3 regions of the Pseudomonas mercuritolerans genome follow, and region 3 is predicted to be linked to each of the others. Evidence: predicted binding sites of a transcription regulator. Region 3 holds the regulator's gene; each other region holds the start of a gene.
The links. Region 3 encodes FliA, which starts transcription of late flagellar genes. Its sites were predicted from a motif close to CTAAAGTTTNNNNNNNNNNNGCCGNTAA; they were not measured.

Region 1: the regulator FliA is predicted to act here: its motif matches at 3,833-3,860, upstream of ND528_RS26010 (methyl-accepting chemotaxis protein).
Region 2: the regulator FliA is predicted to act here: its motif matches at 2,387-2,414, upstream of ND528_RS23155 (methyl-accepting chemotaxis protein).

The regions. Positions count from the first base shown of each region.
Region 1 covers NZ_JAMSHA010000011.1:82,268-87,461, forward strand. The annotation lists gene ND528_RS25980 (alpha/beta hydrolase family protein) at 1-118, opposite strand, end outside; gene ND528_RS25985 (FMN-dependent NADH-azoreductase) at 286-897, opposite strand; gene ND528_RS25990 (LysR substrate-binding domain-containing protein) at 1,024-1,932, shown strand; gene ND528_RS25995 (MmcQ/YjbR family DNA-binding protein) at 1,929-2,288, shown strand; gene ND528_RS26000 (DUF1294 domain-containing protein) at 2,427-2,855, opposite strand; gene ND528_RS26005 (undecaprenyl-diphosphate phosphatase) at 2,852-3,682, opposite strand; gene ND528_RS26010 (methyl-accepting chemotaxis protein) at 3,989-5,194, shown strand, end outside.
Region 2 covers NZ_JAMSHA010000009.1:49,670-54,863, forward strand. The annotation lists gene ND528_RS23150 (NAD(P)/FAD-dependent oxidoreductase) at 1-533, shown strand, start outside; gene ND528_RS23155 (methyl-accepting chemotaxis protein) at 690-2,315, opposite strand; tRNA gene ND528_RS23160 (tRNA-Pro) at 2,477-2,553, opposite strand; tRNA gene ND528_RS23165 (tRNA-Lys) at 2,651-2,726, opposite strand; tRNA gene ND528_RS23170 (tRNA-Pro) at 2,732-2,808, opposite strand; tRNA gene ND528_RS23175 (tRNA-Asn) at 2,818-2,893, opposite strand; gene clpB (ATP-dependent chaperone ClpB) at 3,191-5,194, opposite strand, start outside.
Region 3 covers NZ_JAMSHA010000001.1:941,841-947,034, reverse strand. The annotation lists gene flhF (flagellar biosynthesis protein FlhF) at 1-1,028, shown strand, start outside; gene fleN (flagellar synthesis regulator FleN) at 1,145-1,975, shown strand; gene fliA (RNA polymerase sigma factor FliA) at 1,972-2,712, shown strand; gene ND528_RS04410 (chemotaxis response regulator CheY) at 2,880-3,251, shown strand; gene ND528_RS04405 (protein phosphatase CheZ) at 3,270-4,058, shown strand; gene ND528_RS04400 (chemotaxis protein CheA) at 4,112-5,194, shown strand, end outside.

The sequences.
Region 1 (5,194 bases), on a different contig from region 3:
CGAGAAAGGTCATCTCGTGATAACCGACGCTCCAGACAGGGTGGCGCCCCGGTGCGGCCTGCACCGAATTCAGGCTGCCCAGCAGGCAAATCAGCAACATTGCACAAAGATGCCTCATGAATGCCCCACCCTGTCGGACCACATCGTCGGATGTGCTGAAACTGCATAACCCGGGCCAGATTATGTAACAGCCAGAAACAAAAAACTCCGTATTCGGCCCTTGCGGAACCAGAATACAGAGTTTTTTGGGCATTACCTGAACATCGGCTGTTCTTTACGCAAGCCTTACGCAGCGGCGAACAGTTGCTCGCTGATCTTCGCTTGTGCAGCGCTCATGGCGTTGTTGCGCACTTCTTCGCCATAGGCCAGACCTTCAGCGCGGACGATTTCGATATCGGTGATGCCGAGGAAGCCCAGTACCAGCTTCAGATATTCTTCGTGAGCGATGCCGCTGGCCTGACCGGCGTGGATGCCACCGGAAGTCGACACGATCACCACTTTCTTGCCGCCGCAGAGGCCTTCAGGGCCGGCTTCGGTGTAGCGGAAAGTCTGGCCGGCCACGGCGATGCGGTCGATCCACGCTTTGAGCTGGGTCGGCACGGTGAAGTTGTACATCGGCGCGGCAATCACCACGGCGTCGGCAGCGATGAATTCGGCCAGGGTCGAAGCGCTCAGCTCGGCTTCGTGCTGTTGCGCAGCGTCGCGCAGTTCGGCGGTGGTGCCGGCGGCAACCAGTGTGGTCGACGAGAAGTGGCTGATCGCGTCGGCGGCCAGGTCGCGGTAGGTGACTACGGCGCTTGGCTCGGTGGCTTGCCAGGCGTCGACGACTTGACGGCTCAACTGACGGGAAGCCGAGTTGTCGCCGAGAATGCTCGAATCGATGTGCAACAGTTTCATATGGGTTCTCCTGAAAGAATCGCCGGCGGCGACGGAATGGAGACAATCCTACGCAACAAACCAATAGCTGATTAGTCGCCGACGATGCGATAGTTCGTCCCATTGATAGAACGACTGGAAACGCGCATGCAGGACCTCAACGATCTCTACTATTTCGCCAAGGTGGTCGAAGCCGGCGGATTTGCCGCCGCCGGGCGCCTGCTCGGCATTCCCAAGTCACGGCTTTCAAGAAGGATCGCCGAACTGGAAGAGCGCCTCGGCGCACGTCTGCTGCAACGCACCACCCGCCAACTCAATCTCACTGCCGTCGGTGAACGCTATTTGCGCCACTGTCAGGCGATGTTGCTGGAAGCGGAAATGGCCGATGAAGCGGTAGCAAGCATGTCCAGCGAGCCGCGCGGGCGCTTGCGGGTGTCGTGCCCTACCGGTCTGGCCCATGAAATGCTGCCGACGGTAATCAGCGACTTTCTCGGCAAGTTTCCGCAGGTGCAGCTGGAGGTCGTACTGCTCAATCGCCGGGTCGATCTGGTCACCGAAGGCATCGATGTCGCTTTGCGCGTGCGCGATCACGGCGATGAAGATCCGTTGCTGGTAACCCGGCGCTTGCGTCAGGCCCAAGCAGTGGTGATCGCCAGCCCGGCCTTCATGGAAGGCAAAACCATCAATCATCCGCAGGACCTGAAGAATCTGCCGGTGCTCGGCGCGCTGGAAGCCGATCGGATGGTGCATGTGCGTCTGCTTGATCAACAGGGCAAGAGCGTCGATCTGAGCATGGAAGCGCGGTTGGGCATCGATGACTTCGTAGTGCGCAAGGCCTGCGTGCTGGCCGGTCAGGGCTTTACCGTGCTGCCGATGATGTTCTGCGAAACGGAATTGCGTAACGGCACACTGGTGCAGGTGCTGCCGGAGTGGTCATTGCCCGGCGGCTGGTTGCAAGCGGTGTATCCGCACCGGCGCGGAGTGATGCCGGCGGTACGCGCATGGATCGATCACCTGGTCGAATCGTTCAATGCCTGCGGGGACAGGTTTCTATGAAACAAGGAAGAATGAGCGAAGCCGAGGTTGCCGAGTTTTGTCTGGCCCTGCCCGGCGCGCGGGAAGACTACAAATGGGGCGGCGTGCGGGTATTTTCGATTGCCGGCAACAAGATGTTTGCCTTGCAGGGGCTGCGTGGGGATTCGCTGGCGTTCAAGGTCGACAAGGATCTGTTTCTCGGCCATTGCGACCGCCCCGGGATTCATCCGGCGCCGTATCTGGCGCGGGCGCAGTGGATCATCATGCATCCGCCCTACCCGCTGGGTGCCGAGGAATTGCGGGGTTTGTTGCAGCGATCGCATCAACTGGTGGTGAGCAGGTTGCCTAGGAAAACCCAAATCGGCCTGAAGCTGTAAACCGATCCCGTGTAGGAGCTGCCGAAGGCTGCGATCTTTTGGGACGCAGAGCGTCCCTGGCTGCATTCCCACGCAGAGCGTGGGAACGATCAATCAAAAGATCGCAGCCTTCGGCAGCTACAGAGGAATGTGTTTTCCTCAGATCAGCGACAGCAAGTTCGATCCGAGAAACATCTGGTCAATCCAGAACACCTGATGCAACAACACGATCGCCCAGAACAGAATCTGAAACGACACCTTGCGGGTCTTGTGCCGGAACACCTGCTGCGCGACCAAGGCGCCCGGCCAGCCGCCCGCCAGTTCTAACGCATGCAGGATGTTTTCCGGGGTGCGCCAGGCGTCGGCGCGAGCTTTGCGTTTGTCGGCCCAGTACACAAAGAACGCCAGCACACTGACAATCCCGTACGCCGCCAGCGGCACCGGCGAGATGCCGCTGAGCCACATCGACAGCGAGCCGAACAACGGCAGCGCGCAGACGATCAACAGTACCAGCAGTTTCAACCTCAGATGCTGAACGCGCCCGCCCGCAGGCCGGCCTTCCGGGCGGCGTCCGCGGGAATCATTCATGCCTTCGCTGCCGACCAGTCCACCCAGCCGAACTGCCAGGTCGCCAGGATGAACAGGCCGAAGGCAATCCGGTACCAGGCAAAGGCTGCATAGCTGTGGCCGCCGATGAACTTGAGCAGGCCGCGCACAGCGATCATGGCGAAAATGAATGCCGTGACGAAACCAATCGCGAAAACCGGGAAATCCGCCGGCACGAACAGATCGCGGTATTTGTAGCCCGAATACACCGCCGCACCGACCATGGTTGGCATGGCGAGGAAGAACGAGAACTCGGTGGCGGTCTTGCGTGACAGGCCGAACAGCAGGCCGCCAATAATTGTCGAGCCGGAACGCGAGGTGCCTGGAATCATCGCCAGGCATTGCGCGAAGCCGATTTTCAAGGCGTCAGTCCAGCGGATCTCGTCGACGGTTTCGGCATGCACTTCATGCTGGCGCTGTTCGGCCCACAACATGATGATTCCGCCGATGACCAGCGCTGCGGCCACGGTAATCGGGTTGAACAGGTATTCGTGGATCAGATCGGCAAAAATCACCCCGAGCACTACGGCTGGCAGGAAGGCGATCAACAGGTTGGCGGTGAAACGCCGTGCACTCGGCTGGGTCGGCAGACCGATCACCACGTCGAGGATCTTGCGGCGAAACTCCCAGACTACCGCGAGAATCGCGCCGAGCTGGATGATGATATTGAACGCCATGGCCCGTTCGCCGCCGAAGTTCAGCAAGTCGGCAACGATGATCTGGTGTCCGGTACTCGAAATGGGCAAAAACTCCGTCAGCCCTTCTACAACGCCTAGTATCAGTGCCTGCAAGGCAGTCCAAAGATCCATCAATCCCCCAGAGAGCGATGCACACCGGCATGCCCCGATAGTATTTTCTAGTGTTCACTGCGTTCAGCGTAGCTGGTTGAAGCTGTACCGATTCCGCGCGCACAGGATCCACACGAAACGGTAAAAATTCCGTGAAATTTCAAAAACGGATTCAGGTTTTCACGCGCGGGGCCGAAATCTTAACAGACAAGCCTTAATAGCGCTTCCCGCGTTGAAAGGCTTGAATCGCGCAGTCCCGAGCACTCAGCTGTGGCTGGATGCTGGCGATCGTTTATTACAAGAACAAGAATCCGGAGTGACAGCGTTATGAACAGCTTGCGCAGTGTGTCGATCAGCCGACGCTTGTGGCTCATCCTGGTGGTGGCGGTGGTCATGTTGCTGACCTTGGGCGTGCTGATGCTCAAGCAGATCCACGACGACCTCTACAGCGCCAAGGCGCAGAAAACCCAGCATGTGGTGCAGACCGCCAGCGGCCTGCTCACCTACTACCACGGCCTGGAAACCGCCGGCACCTTGACCAGGGATGCCGCGCAGAAACAGGCGCTGACCGCAATCCGTGGCCTGCGCTACGACCAGAGCGACTACTTCTGGATCAACGACCTCACCCCCGTGATGGTCATGCACCCGACCAACCCCAAACTCGAAGGCCAGAACCTCTCGGCGATCCGCGACCCGGACGGCTTTGCGGTGTTCAACGAAATGGTCGCCATTGCCAAGGCCAAGGGCGCTGGCATGGTCAATTATCGCTGGCCGAAACCGGGGGCGACGGATCCGGTGGCGAAGACTTCCTATGTGAAGCTGTTCGAGCCGTGGGGCTGGGTGATCGGTTCCGGCGTGTATGTCGACGACGTGCAGGCGGAATTTCAGGGACAAATGATCAAGGCGTCGGCAATCGGCCTGGCGATTGCGCTGATCATGGCGCTGCTGGTGATCCTGATCGCACGCAGCATCGTCCGTCCGTTGCAGGAAACCGTGAATGCGATGGCCAACATCGCCAGCGGCGAAAGCGACCTGACCCGCAGCCTCGATACTTATGGCAAGGATGAAGTCACCGAACTGGCCCATCACTTCAATGCCTTCACCGCCAAGTTGCGTCGGGTGATTGGTGAGTTGCAGGTGTCCGCCAGTGCCTTGGGTCAGTCGTCCAGCGAGCTGGGCAACGACGCATCGCAGGCGCAGCAGCGCAGTCAGCAGCAATCGCAGCAGATGGAACTGGTGGCCACGGCAATCAACGAAGTTACCTACGGCGTGCAGGACGTGGCGAAAAACGCCGAACACGCCGCCGCTGAAATGCGTGATGCCGAGGCGCAGGCGCAACAGGGCCAGATCAACATTGACGGCAGCTTGCAGCAGATCGACAAACTCTCGGGCACGATCGATCAGGCGGTGGAAGTGATCCGCACCTTGGCTTCCGAGAGCACGCAGATTGGCAGCGTACTGGAGGTGATTCGCTCGATCGCCGAGCAGACCAATCTGCTGGCGCTCAATGCGGCGATTGAAGCAGCACGTGCG
Region 2 (5,194 bases), on a different contig from region 3:
TCACCGCCGATGGCAACGAGATCAAGGCCAGCCTGAAAGTCTGGGCTGCCGGCATCCGCGCACCGGGTTTCCTCAAGGACATCGACGGTCTGGAAACCAACCGCATCAATCAGCTGCAAGTGTTGCCGACTCTGCAAACCACGCGCGACGAAAACATCTTTGCCTTCGGTGACTGCGCGGCGTGCCCGCAACCGGGCACTGATCGCAACGTCCCACCACGGGCACAAGCGGCGCATCAACAGGCGTCGCTGCTGGCCAAGTCGCTGAAACTGCGCATCGAAGGCAAGACCCTGCCGGAGTACAAGTACACCGACTACGGCTCGCTGATTTCACTGTCGCGTTTTTCTGCTGTGGGTAACTTGATGGGCAACCTGACCGGCAGCGTCATGCTCGAAGGCTGGCTGGCGCGGATGTTCTATGTGTCGCTGTACCGTATGCACCAGATGGCGCTGTACGGGCCGTTCCGCACGGCGATGTTGATGCTGGGCAGCAAGATCGGTCGTGGCACCGAACCGCGTCTGAAACTGCACTAAGGCGCCAACCTGTGGGAGCGAGCCTGCTCGCGAAAGCGGTGGGTCTGTCAACACTGTCGTTGAATGATCCGGCCCCTTCGCGAGCAGGCTCGCTCCCACATTGTTTCGTGCTGTTCTCAAATCAGTGGGCGAAGGCCTGCAATGAATCGCTGTTCATCACAGCTGGAAGCGCCGCACCATGCCCTGCAGCGCATTGGCCAGTTGCGACAGTTCGTGGCTCGATGCGCTGGTCTGATCAGCCCCCGCAGCCGAACGCACCGACAGGTCGCGAATATTCACCAGATTGCGATCCACTTCCCGCGCCACTTGCGCCTGCTCCTCGGCGGCGCTGGCGATCACCAGGTTGCGCTCGTGAATCTCGTGCACCGACGCCGTGATCGTCACCAACGCCTCACCTGCCCGCTCTGCAAGAACCAGCGTGCTCGCCGCACGAGATGCGCTGGCCTGCATTGATTCCAGCGCCTGGCTCGAACCGCTGCGCATGCCTTGCACCATCTGTTCGATTTCCTGCGTCGATTGCTGGGTGCGATACGCCAGCGCGCGCACTTCGTCGGCTACCACCGCAAAGCCGCGACCGCTTTCACCGGCGCGTGCTGCTTCGATGGCAGCGTTGAGCGCCAGCAGATTGGTCTGCTCGGCGATGGCGCGAATCACGTCCAGAACCTTGCCGATGTCCTGCGACTGATTGGCCAGCGACTGCACCAGTTCGCCGGTGTTCTGCACATCACTGGCCAGCGCATTGATCGCGCTGGCGGTTTCGCTGACGCGCTCCTGGCCCAATTGCGCCGACTGACTGGACTGGCGCGTGGCATCGGACGTCGACACCGCGTTGCGCGCGATCTCCTCCACCGCAGCGGTCATCTCGTTAACCGCAGTGGCGGCCTGTTCGATTTCGTTGTTCTGCTCTTGCAAGCCTTGGGTGCTGTCGACGGTAACGGCGCTCAGTTCGTCAGCGGCGGTGGCCAGTTGTGTGGCTGAGCCGCTGATACCCTGCAGCGTCTCGCGCAGGTTCTGTTGCATCGTCGCGAGGGCTTTGAGCAAGCGGCTGACTTCGTCGTTGCCATGGGTTTCGATCGGTCGGGTGAGATCGCCCTTGGCGACACTTTCGGCGGCATCCACCGCGCTGCTCAGCGGGCGCACGATACTGCGCGTGAGCAACATCGCCAGCGCCACCGTGGCCAGCGCTGCCAAGGCAATGAAAAGAGTAACGATGGTGCGCGAGGTTTCATAATGCGCGGCGGACTTCTCGCTTTCGGCAGCGACCTGGCGGGCGAACAGATCGGCGAGATCATTGAGTTGTTTGCCGGAGCCGTCGACCACGGTCTTCATGTCAACCAGGAGCAATTTGGTCAGCTCGTCACGCTTGCCTTGCTCGGCAAGGGTGAATGACTGGGCAATGCCAGTGCGATAGGCGGCGAAGGTTTTCTTGAACTGGTCATACAGCTGCTGACCTTCGGCAGTGTCGACCAGTTTGTCGTAGGCTGCGATTTTTTCGCTCAGCTCCTTGTCGCGGGTGTCCATCTGGCCGCGATAGGTGGCGATATTGGCCGGATCCTGATCGAGCGCCATGCGCAGGGAGATAGTGCGGATGCGCAGCATCAGTTCACGGATCTCGTCGCCGCCACGGATGCTCGGCAACCAGCGGTTCTCCACCGCCACCTCACTGTCGCGGATGCTCGACATCTGCCCCAGCGCAAACACGCCGAGCAAGGCCACCAACACCGCGATCAGGGCAAAACCCAGGGCAGCCCGGGGAGCAATATTCAACTGACGAAGCAACATGACGAACGCCCTTATTCTTGTAATGGCCAGATCAAGGGGCGAAGCGTTGGCAGTCCCCTCTTGTTAGCGGGCTATCGGCAGGTTGTATGACGACTTGAAGAGATTCGCCTTTCGGCAGACAAAAAAAATCCCCGTATCTTTCGATACGAGGATTTTCAATATGGTCGGGGTAAGGGGATTCGAACTCCTGACATCCTGCTCCCAAAGCAGGCGCGCTACCGGACTGCGCTATACCCCGGTAAAAAAAAGGCGACCTTTCAAAGATCGCCTTCTTCGATCAGCGCTTTTGGCCTCTGATCTTAAGATTCGATCCCAGCGCAAACTGGTTTCAAAAATGGTGGGTCGTGTGGGATTCGAACCTACGACCAATTGGTTAAAAGCCAACTGCTCTACCAACTGAGCTAACGACCCAAATATGGTCGGGGTAAGGGGATTCGAACTCCTGACATCCTGCTCCCAAAGCAGGCGCGCTACCGGACTGCGCTATACCCCGGTTTGAAATTGGCTCCGTGACCAGGACTCGAACCTGGGACCCAATGATTAACAGTCATTTGCTCTACCGACTGAGCTATCACGGAACTACATATTTCAATTTACAACGGTGAAGCTTTGTTGCATCTCGCCACCCGTTCGCATCGCTGCGTTCGTGTGTCTGAGGCGCGCTATTCTACAACCTAGAACACCTCTGTCAACCCCCTAAATTGCTTTCAAGTTAATGATTTGCAACTTATTTCAGATTCCAACCCGGTGGGTTGAAACGCTGCCGGTGACTGACTGCGGGGCGCACTTTACAAGCCTTTTCCTTTGAGTTCAACAGCCTGGCGAAAAAAAGGCCTCGCAATGCGAGGCCTTCCCGGTTTCATTGCCGCTGAGGCTTAGCCGAAAACGATTTCGTCGTTCTCGACCTTGCCGGTGGCGGTGTCGCCCGGCATGAAATGACCCGACAGGATCAACTGCGCCAGCGGGTTTTCGATCCAGCGCTGGATCGCCCGTTTCAAAGGACGTGCGCCATACACCGGGTCGTAACCGACGGCGATCAGCTTGTCCATCGCCTCAGGGCTCAGTTCCAGCTTCAGCTCGCGCTCGGCCAGACGGCTGCGCAGACGACCCAACTGGATCTCGGTAATCCCGGCGATCTGCTCCCGCGCCAGCGGCTCGAAGATCACCACCTCGTCGACCCGGTTGATGAACTCCGGACGGAAGTGCGACGTCAGCGCGTCCATCACGGCGGCCCGCTGCGCTTCACGATCACCGACCAGTTCCTGGATCTGCATCGACCCGAGGTTGGACGTCATCACGATTACCGTGTTGCGGAAGTCCACCGTACGCCCGTGACTGTCGGTCAGCCGGCCATCCTCAAGCACTTGCAGAAGGATGTTGAACACATCCGGGTGCGCCTTCTCGACTTCGTCCATGAGGATCACCGAGTACGGCTTGCGACGCACCGCTTCGGTCAGGTAGCCGCCCTCTTCGTAGCCGACGTAGCCTGGTGGCGCACCGATCAGACGAGCCACGGAATGTTTCTCCATGAACTCGGACATGTCGATCCGCACCATCGCCTCTTCGGTATCGAAGAGGAACTCGGCCAAGGCCTTGCACAGCTCGGTTTTACCGACACCGGTCGGGCCGAGGAACATGAACGAGCCGCTCGGACGATTCGGGTCGGACAACCCGGCGCGGGAACGCCGTACGGCGTTGGCCACTGCAACGACCGCTTCTTCCTGACCGATCACCCGTTTGTGCAACAGGCTCTCCATCTTCATCAGCTTGTCGCGCTCGCCTTCGAGCATCTTCGACACCGGGATGCCGGTCCACTTCGACACGACTTCGGCAATCTCTTCCTCAGTTACCTTGCTGCGCAGCAACTGGTTTTCGCTCTTGCCGTGCTGGTCGACCATTTGCAGGCTGCGCTCCAGATCGGGGATCACCCCGTACTGCAACTCGGCCATGCGATTCAGGTCGCCTTTGCGGCGTGCGGCTTCCAGTTCCTGGCGCGACTGTTCGATCTTCTGCTGGATCTGCGCAGAACCCTGCACCTCGGCTTTTTCCGAGTTCCAGATTTCTTCCAGATCGGAGTACTCACGCTCGTGACGCTCGATTTCTTCCTGGAGTTTTTCCAGGCGTTTCTTCGCTGCGTCGTCGCTTTCTTTCTTCAGCGCCTGGGATTCCACTTTCAACTGAATCAGGCGCCGCTCCAGACGATCGAGCACTTCCGGCTTGGAGTCGATCTCCATGCGGATACGGCTGGCGGCCTCATCGATCAAGTCGATGGCCTTGTCCGGCAACTGCCGATCCGTGATGTAGCGATGGCTGAGTTTCGCCGCGGCAATGATCGCGCCGTCGGTGATCGCCACCTTGTGGTGAACCTCGTAACGCTCTTTAAGGCCACGCAGAATCGCGATGGTGTCTTCTTCGCTCGGCTCGTCCACCAGGACTTTCTGGAAACGCCGCTCGAGCGCCGCGTCCTTCTCTATATATTGGCGATACTCGTTGAGCGTGGTCGCGCCGACGCAGTGCAACTCGCCGCGAGCCAGCGCAGGCTTGAGCATGTTGCCGGCGTCCATCGAGCCTTCGCCCTTACCGGCGCCGACCATGGTGTGCAGTTCGTCGATGAACAGAATGATCTGCCCTTCCTGCTTCGACAGCTCGTTGAGCAAGCCTTTCAGGCGCTCTTCGAACTCGCCGCGATACTTGGCGCCGGCGATCAGCGCGCCCATGTCCAGCGACAGCAGGCGCTTGCCTTTAAGGCCGTCCGGCACTTCGCCGTTGATGATGCGCTGCGCCAGCCCTTCGGCGATCGCGGTTTTACCCACGCCAGGCTCACCGATCAGCACCGGGTTGTTCTTGGTGCGGCGTTGCAGAACCTGAATGGTGCGGCG
Region 3 (5,194 bases):
CTGCTGCCGAGCCGCTGAGCGAGCCGACCTACGCCGCACCGACGCGCCCGGCCGCAGCACCTGCGCAGGCCTCGGCGGGTGTCGATCCGCGTGCGCTGGAGTCGATGCGTTTTGAATTGAACAGCCTGCGCGAGCTGATGGAAGTGCAGCTCGGCACCCTGGCCTGGAATCAGCTGCAAGGCAGCCGTCCGGCCCAGGCCAATCTGTATCGCCGTCTGCAGCGAATCGGCCTGTCCGGCCCGCTGTCGCGCGATCTGTTGGCGATGATTACCGATATCGAAGAGCCGCGTCAGGCCTGGCGCATGCTGCTGGCGCATTTGGCGCGGATGATTGCCGTACCGGAAGTCGAGCCGCTGGAAGAGGGCGGTGTGATTGCCATGGTCGGCCCTGCCGGCATGGGCAAGACCACCACGCTGGCCAAGCTCGCCGCGCGTTACGTGCTCAAGTACGGCGCGCAGAATGTCGCGCTGGTCAGTATGGACAGCTTCCGCATCGGCGCGCAGGAACAACTGAAAACCCTTGGGCGCATCCTCAACGTGCCGGTAACGCACGTCGATCCGGGCCAGTCGCTGGTGCAAGCATTGGATCCACTGCTACGCAAACGCGTGGTTTTGATCGATACTGCCGGCCTGCAAGCCAGTGATCCGGCGTTGCGCATGCAGCTTGAGAGCCTGGCCGGGCGTGGCATTCGCTCAAAAAATTATCTGGTCCTGGCAACCACCAGCCAGAAACAGGTTCTAACCGCCGCTTATCACAGTTACAAGCGTTGCGGGCTGGCCGGCTGCATCCTGACTAAACTGGATGAAACGGCCAGTCTCGGCGAAGTGTTGAGCCTGGCGATCAGTCATGAATTGCCGGTCGCGTACCTGACCGATGGCCCACGGATTCCGGATGATTTGCATCTGCCGCGCCGTCATCAACTGGTCAGCCGCGCCGTCAGCGTGCAAATGCAGGAAGAACCCAGCGAAGAAGCCATGGCTGACATGTTCGCTGACATCTATCACAGCCCGACCAAGCAGGTTGGCTGAGGTAATCATGAACAGTTTTTGTACCTACATCGATGGTCTGCCACGCATTGTTCCGATCAGGAACGCGCAGCCAGTAATGTGGCCTCCGTCTATGCAAGACAAGGTAAAGAAATAACATGGGCAGCATGCATCCCGTACAGGTGATCGCGGTGACCGGCGGCAAAGGTGGCGTCGGCAAGACTAACGTGTCAGTGAACTTGTCGCTGGCGCTGGCAGAGCTTGGCCGTCGGGTCATGCTGCTGGACGCCGACCTGGGCCTGGCGAACGTCGACGTTCTGCTGGGGCTGACACCCAAGCGCACTTTGGCCGACGTTATCGAAGGCCGTTGCGAACTGCGCGACGTGCTGTTGCAGGGCCCGGGCGGGATTCGCATCGTGCCGGCGGCCTCCGGCACGCAGAGCATGGTGCACCTGAGCCCGGCGCAACACGCCGGCCTGATCCAGGCGTTCAGCGACATCGGCGACAATCTCGACGTGCTGGTGATCGACACCGCTGCGGGTATTGGTGACTCGGTAGTCAGTTTCGTTCGTGCCGCCCAGGAAGTGTTGCTGGTGGTCTGCGACGAGCCGACTTCGATCACCGACGCTTACGCGCTGATCAAGTTGCTCAACCGCGACTACGGCATGAACCGCTTCCGCGTGCTGGCCAACATGGCGCAGAGCCCGCAGGAAGGGCGCAACTTGTTCGCCAAGTTGACCAAGGTCACGGATCGCTTCCTCGACGTCGCCCTACAATACGTCGGCGCCGTGCCGTACGACGAAAGCGTGCGCAAGGCGGTGCAGAAGCAGCGCGCCGTCTACGAAGCCTTTCCCCGTTCCAAGTGCGCGCTGGCCTTCAAGGCCATCGCCCAGAAGGTCGACACCTGGCCGCTGCCCGCCAACCCGCGCGGGCATCTGGAATTTTTCGTCGAGCGTCTCGTGCAGCAAACCGCAGGGCCTGTGATATGACCGCCAGTGGCATGAATCTTTACAAAAAGTCGGCGCGTGACGCGCAATACGAATTGATCGAGCGCTACGCGCCACTGGTCAAGCGCATTGCCTATCACTTGCTGGCGCGCCTGCCGGCCAGCGTGCAGGTCGAAGACCTGATCCAGGCCGGGATGATCGGTTTGCTCGAAGTCTCGACCAAATACGACGCCAGCAAAGGCGCCAGTTTCGAAACGTACGCGGGCATTCGAATCCGCGGCGCGATGCTCGATGAAGTGCGCAAAGGGGATTGGGCACCACGCTCGGTTCACCGTAATACCAGGATGGTCAGCGACGCGATTCGCTCGATTGAAGCTAAAACCGGCCGTGACGCTAAAGATCACGAGGTTGCGGCCGAACTCCAATTGAGTCTCGACGATTACTACGGGATTCTGAATGACACCTTGGGCAGTCGCCTGTTCAGTTTCGACGACCTCTTGCAGGACGGCGAACACGAAGGGCTGCACGAGGATGGCGCCAGTGCTCATATGGAGCCGTCACGCGATCTGGAAGATGAACGCTTCCAGGCGGCGCTGGCGGACGCGATTGCCAATTTGCCGGAGCGTGAGCGACTGGTGTTGGCGCTGTACTACGACGAAGAGCTGAACCTCAAGGAAATCGGTGAAGTCCTTGGCGTCAGTGAATCGCGGGTCAGCCAGTTACACAGCCAGTGCGCGGCCCGTCTGCGGGGGCGTTTGGGGGAGTGGCGAGCGCGCTGAAGGCAGTGTGGGGACACTGCGAAACGAGGCTGGTGCGGTGATGAACGGCGCCGGTCTCGATCCGTTGTGCTCCAGACAAACTTTAAGTGCTGCGCCGATTGATTGAAGTGGCGCGTCCAGGTGCTGGGCGCGTTTAAGACTGCTTGGAGGTCGAATTGAACAAAGACATGAAAATCCTCATCGTTGATGACTTCTCAACGATGCGGCGGATCATCAAGAACCTGCTGCGCGATCTTGGGTTCACCAACACCGTCGAGGCCGACGATGGCACCACTGCCATTCCGGTGCTCAACAGCGGCAGCATCGACTTTCTGGTAACGGACTGGAACATGCCGGGCATGACCGGTATCGACCTGCTGCGTCACGTGCGCGCCGATGAAAAACTCAAGCACCTCCCGGTGTTGATGGTGACTGCTGAAGCCAAGCGCGAGCAGATCATCGAGGCCGCCCAGGCCGGTGTGAACGGTTACGTGGTCAAACCTTTCACGGCTCAAGCGTTGAAAGACAAAATCGAGAAGATTTTCGAACGCATCGGCTGATGAATGCGCGGGGGAGCTATGGAGCATAACGAATCATCACAGGGCGATTTCGAATCGACCCTGAAAAAACACGCGGTCGAACTGGTCGAGAGCCTTGAAAAAGGCAGGTTCGGCGACGCGGTGCAACTGATCCATGAGCTCAATCAGACCCGTGACCGCGGCCTGTATCAGGAAGTGGGCAAGCTCACACGTGAACTGCACAGTGCGATCGTCAATTTCCAGATCGATCCGCACATGCCGCAGGCTGAGGAAGTGTCGCAAATCACCGACGCCACCGAACGCCTGGGCTATGTGGTCAAGCTGACGGAAGCCGCGGCCAACCGCACCATGGATCTGGTGGAAAGCGCCACGCCGGTGGTCAACAGTCTCGCTGATGAAGCGCAGACGTTGAGCGCCGATTGGGGCCGCTTCATGCGTCGCGAGGTCGGGGCTGAAGAGTTCCGCGAACTGGCGCGCCGGGTCGACGGTTTTCTGTCACGCAGCAGCACGGACAACCGTGCGGTGTCGAGCAACCTCAACGACATCCTGCTGGCTCAGGATTACCAGGACCTCACAGGTCAAGTGATCAAGCGTGTGACCCAACTGGTCACCGAAGTCGAAAGCAATCTGCTCAAACTCGTGCTCATGGCCAGTCAGGTCGACCGCTTTGCGGGCATCGAACATGACCGCGCCGCAATGCTTGCTGAAAAAGATCCACAAAAACATCTCTCGCAGGGTGAAGGTCCGCAGATTCATGCCGATAAACGAGAAGACGTTGTGTCCGGTCAGGACGATGTGGACGATTTGTTATCCAGCCTTGGATTCTAGAGTTTCGGAATTCGGGTTTTTTGGGTTTTTAGACCTGTAGGAGCACCCCATTAATGAGCTTCGGCGCCGATGAAGAGATCCTTCAGGATTTCCTGGTTGAGGCCGGCGAGATTCTTGAGCAACTGTCCGAACAACTGGTCGAGCTGGAAAGCCGCCCGGATGATGCAGATCTGCTCAATGCAATTTTTCGCGGTTTCCACACTGTAAAAGGGGGCGCCGGCTTCCTTCAGCTCAATGAGCTGGTGGAGTGCTGTCACATCGCCGAAAACGTGTTCGACATCCTGCGCAAGGGTGAGCGTCGCGTTGATGCAGAACTGATGGACGTGGTGCTCGAAGCACTGGACGCGGTGAACAGCATGTTCAGCGAAGTCCGTGAACGTGCACCGATCACCGCTGCCACGCCGGAACTGCTGGCCGCGCTGGCGCGTCTGGCCGAGCCGCAATCGGCGGATGAAGCCGTTGCCGCGCCAGTGGAAGTGGTGGAAGAACCGGTCGCCGAAAGCGCATCGGACGACATCACCGATAACGAATTCGAACAACTGCTGGACTCGCTGAATGCCGTCAAGGCCCAGGCCCAGGCCGAGGCCCCGGCCGCTGCTGTGGCGCCCGCGCAGGTTGCCGACACGGCGGCCAGCGATGAAATCACCGACGCCGAATTTGAATCGCTGCTCGATCAACTGCACGGCAAAGGCCAGTTCGCTGTCGATGCGGTCGCTCCAGCGGCGCCAGCAGCTCCGGCAGCGCCTGCCAAGGGCGACAGCTCGGACATCACCGACGACGAATTCGAAGCCTTGCTCGATCAGTTGCACGGCAAGGGCAACTTCGCCGTTGACGCGCTGGAATCGGCCATCGCTTCGGCGCCGGCAGCACCTGCTGCACCGGCCGCCGCTGCGGCCGGCAGCGACCTGATCAGCGATCACGAATTCGAATCGCTGCTCGACGAATTGCACGGCAAAGGCAAGTTTGACGCCAGCGCTGCGACTGCTGGCTCCGCATCAAGCGTCGCCACGCCTGCCGCCAAGGCACCTGCTGCAGCCGCTGCGCCGAAACCTGCGGCCAAGCCTGAGCCGAAAGCCGAAGCGCCGAAACCGGCCGCCGCGGCTGCACCGGCACCGGCACCGGCCCGTGCGCCAGCC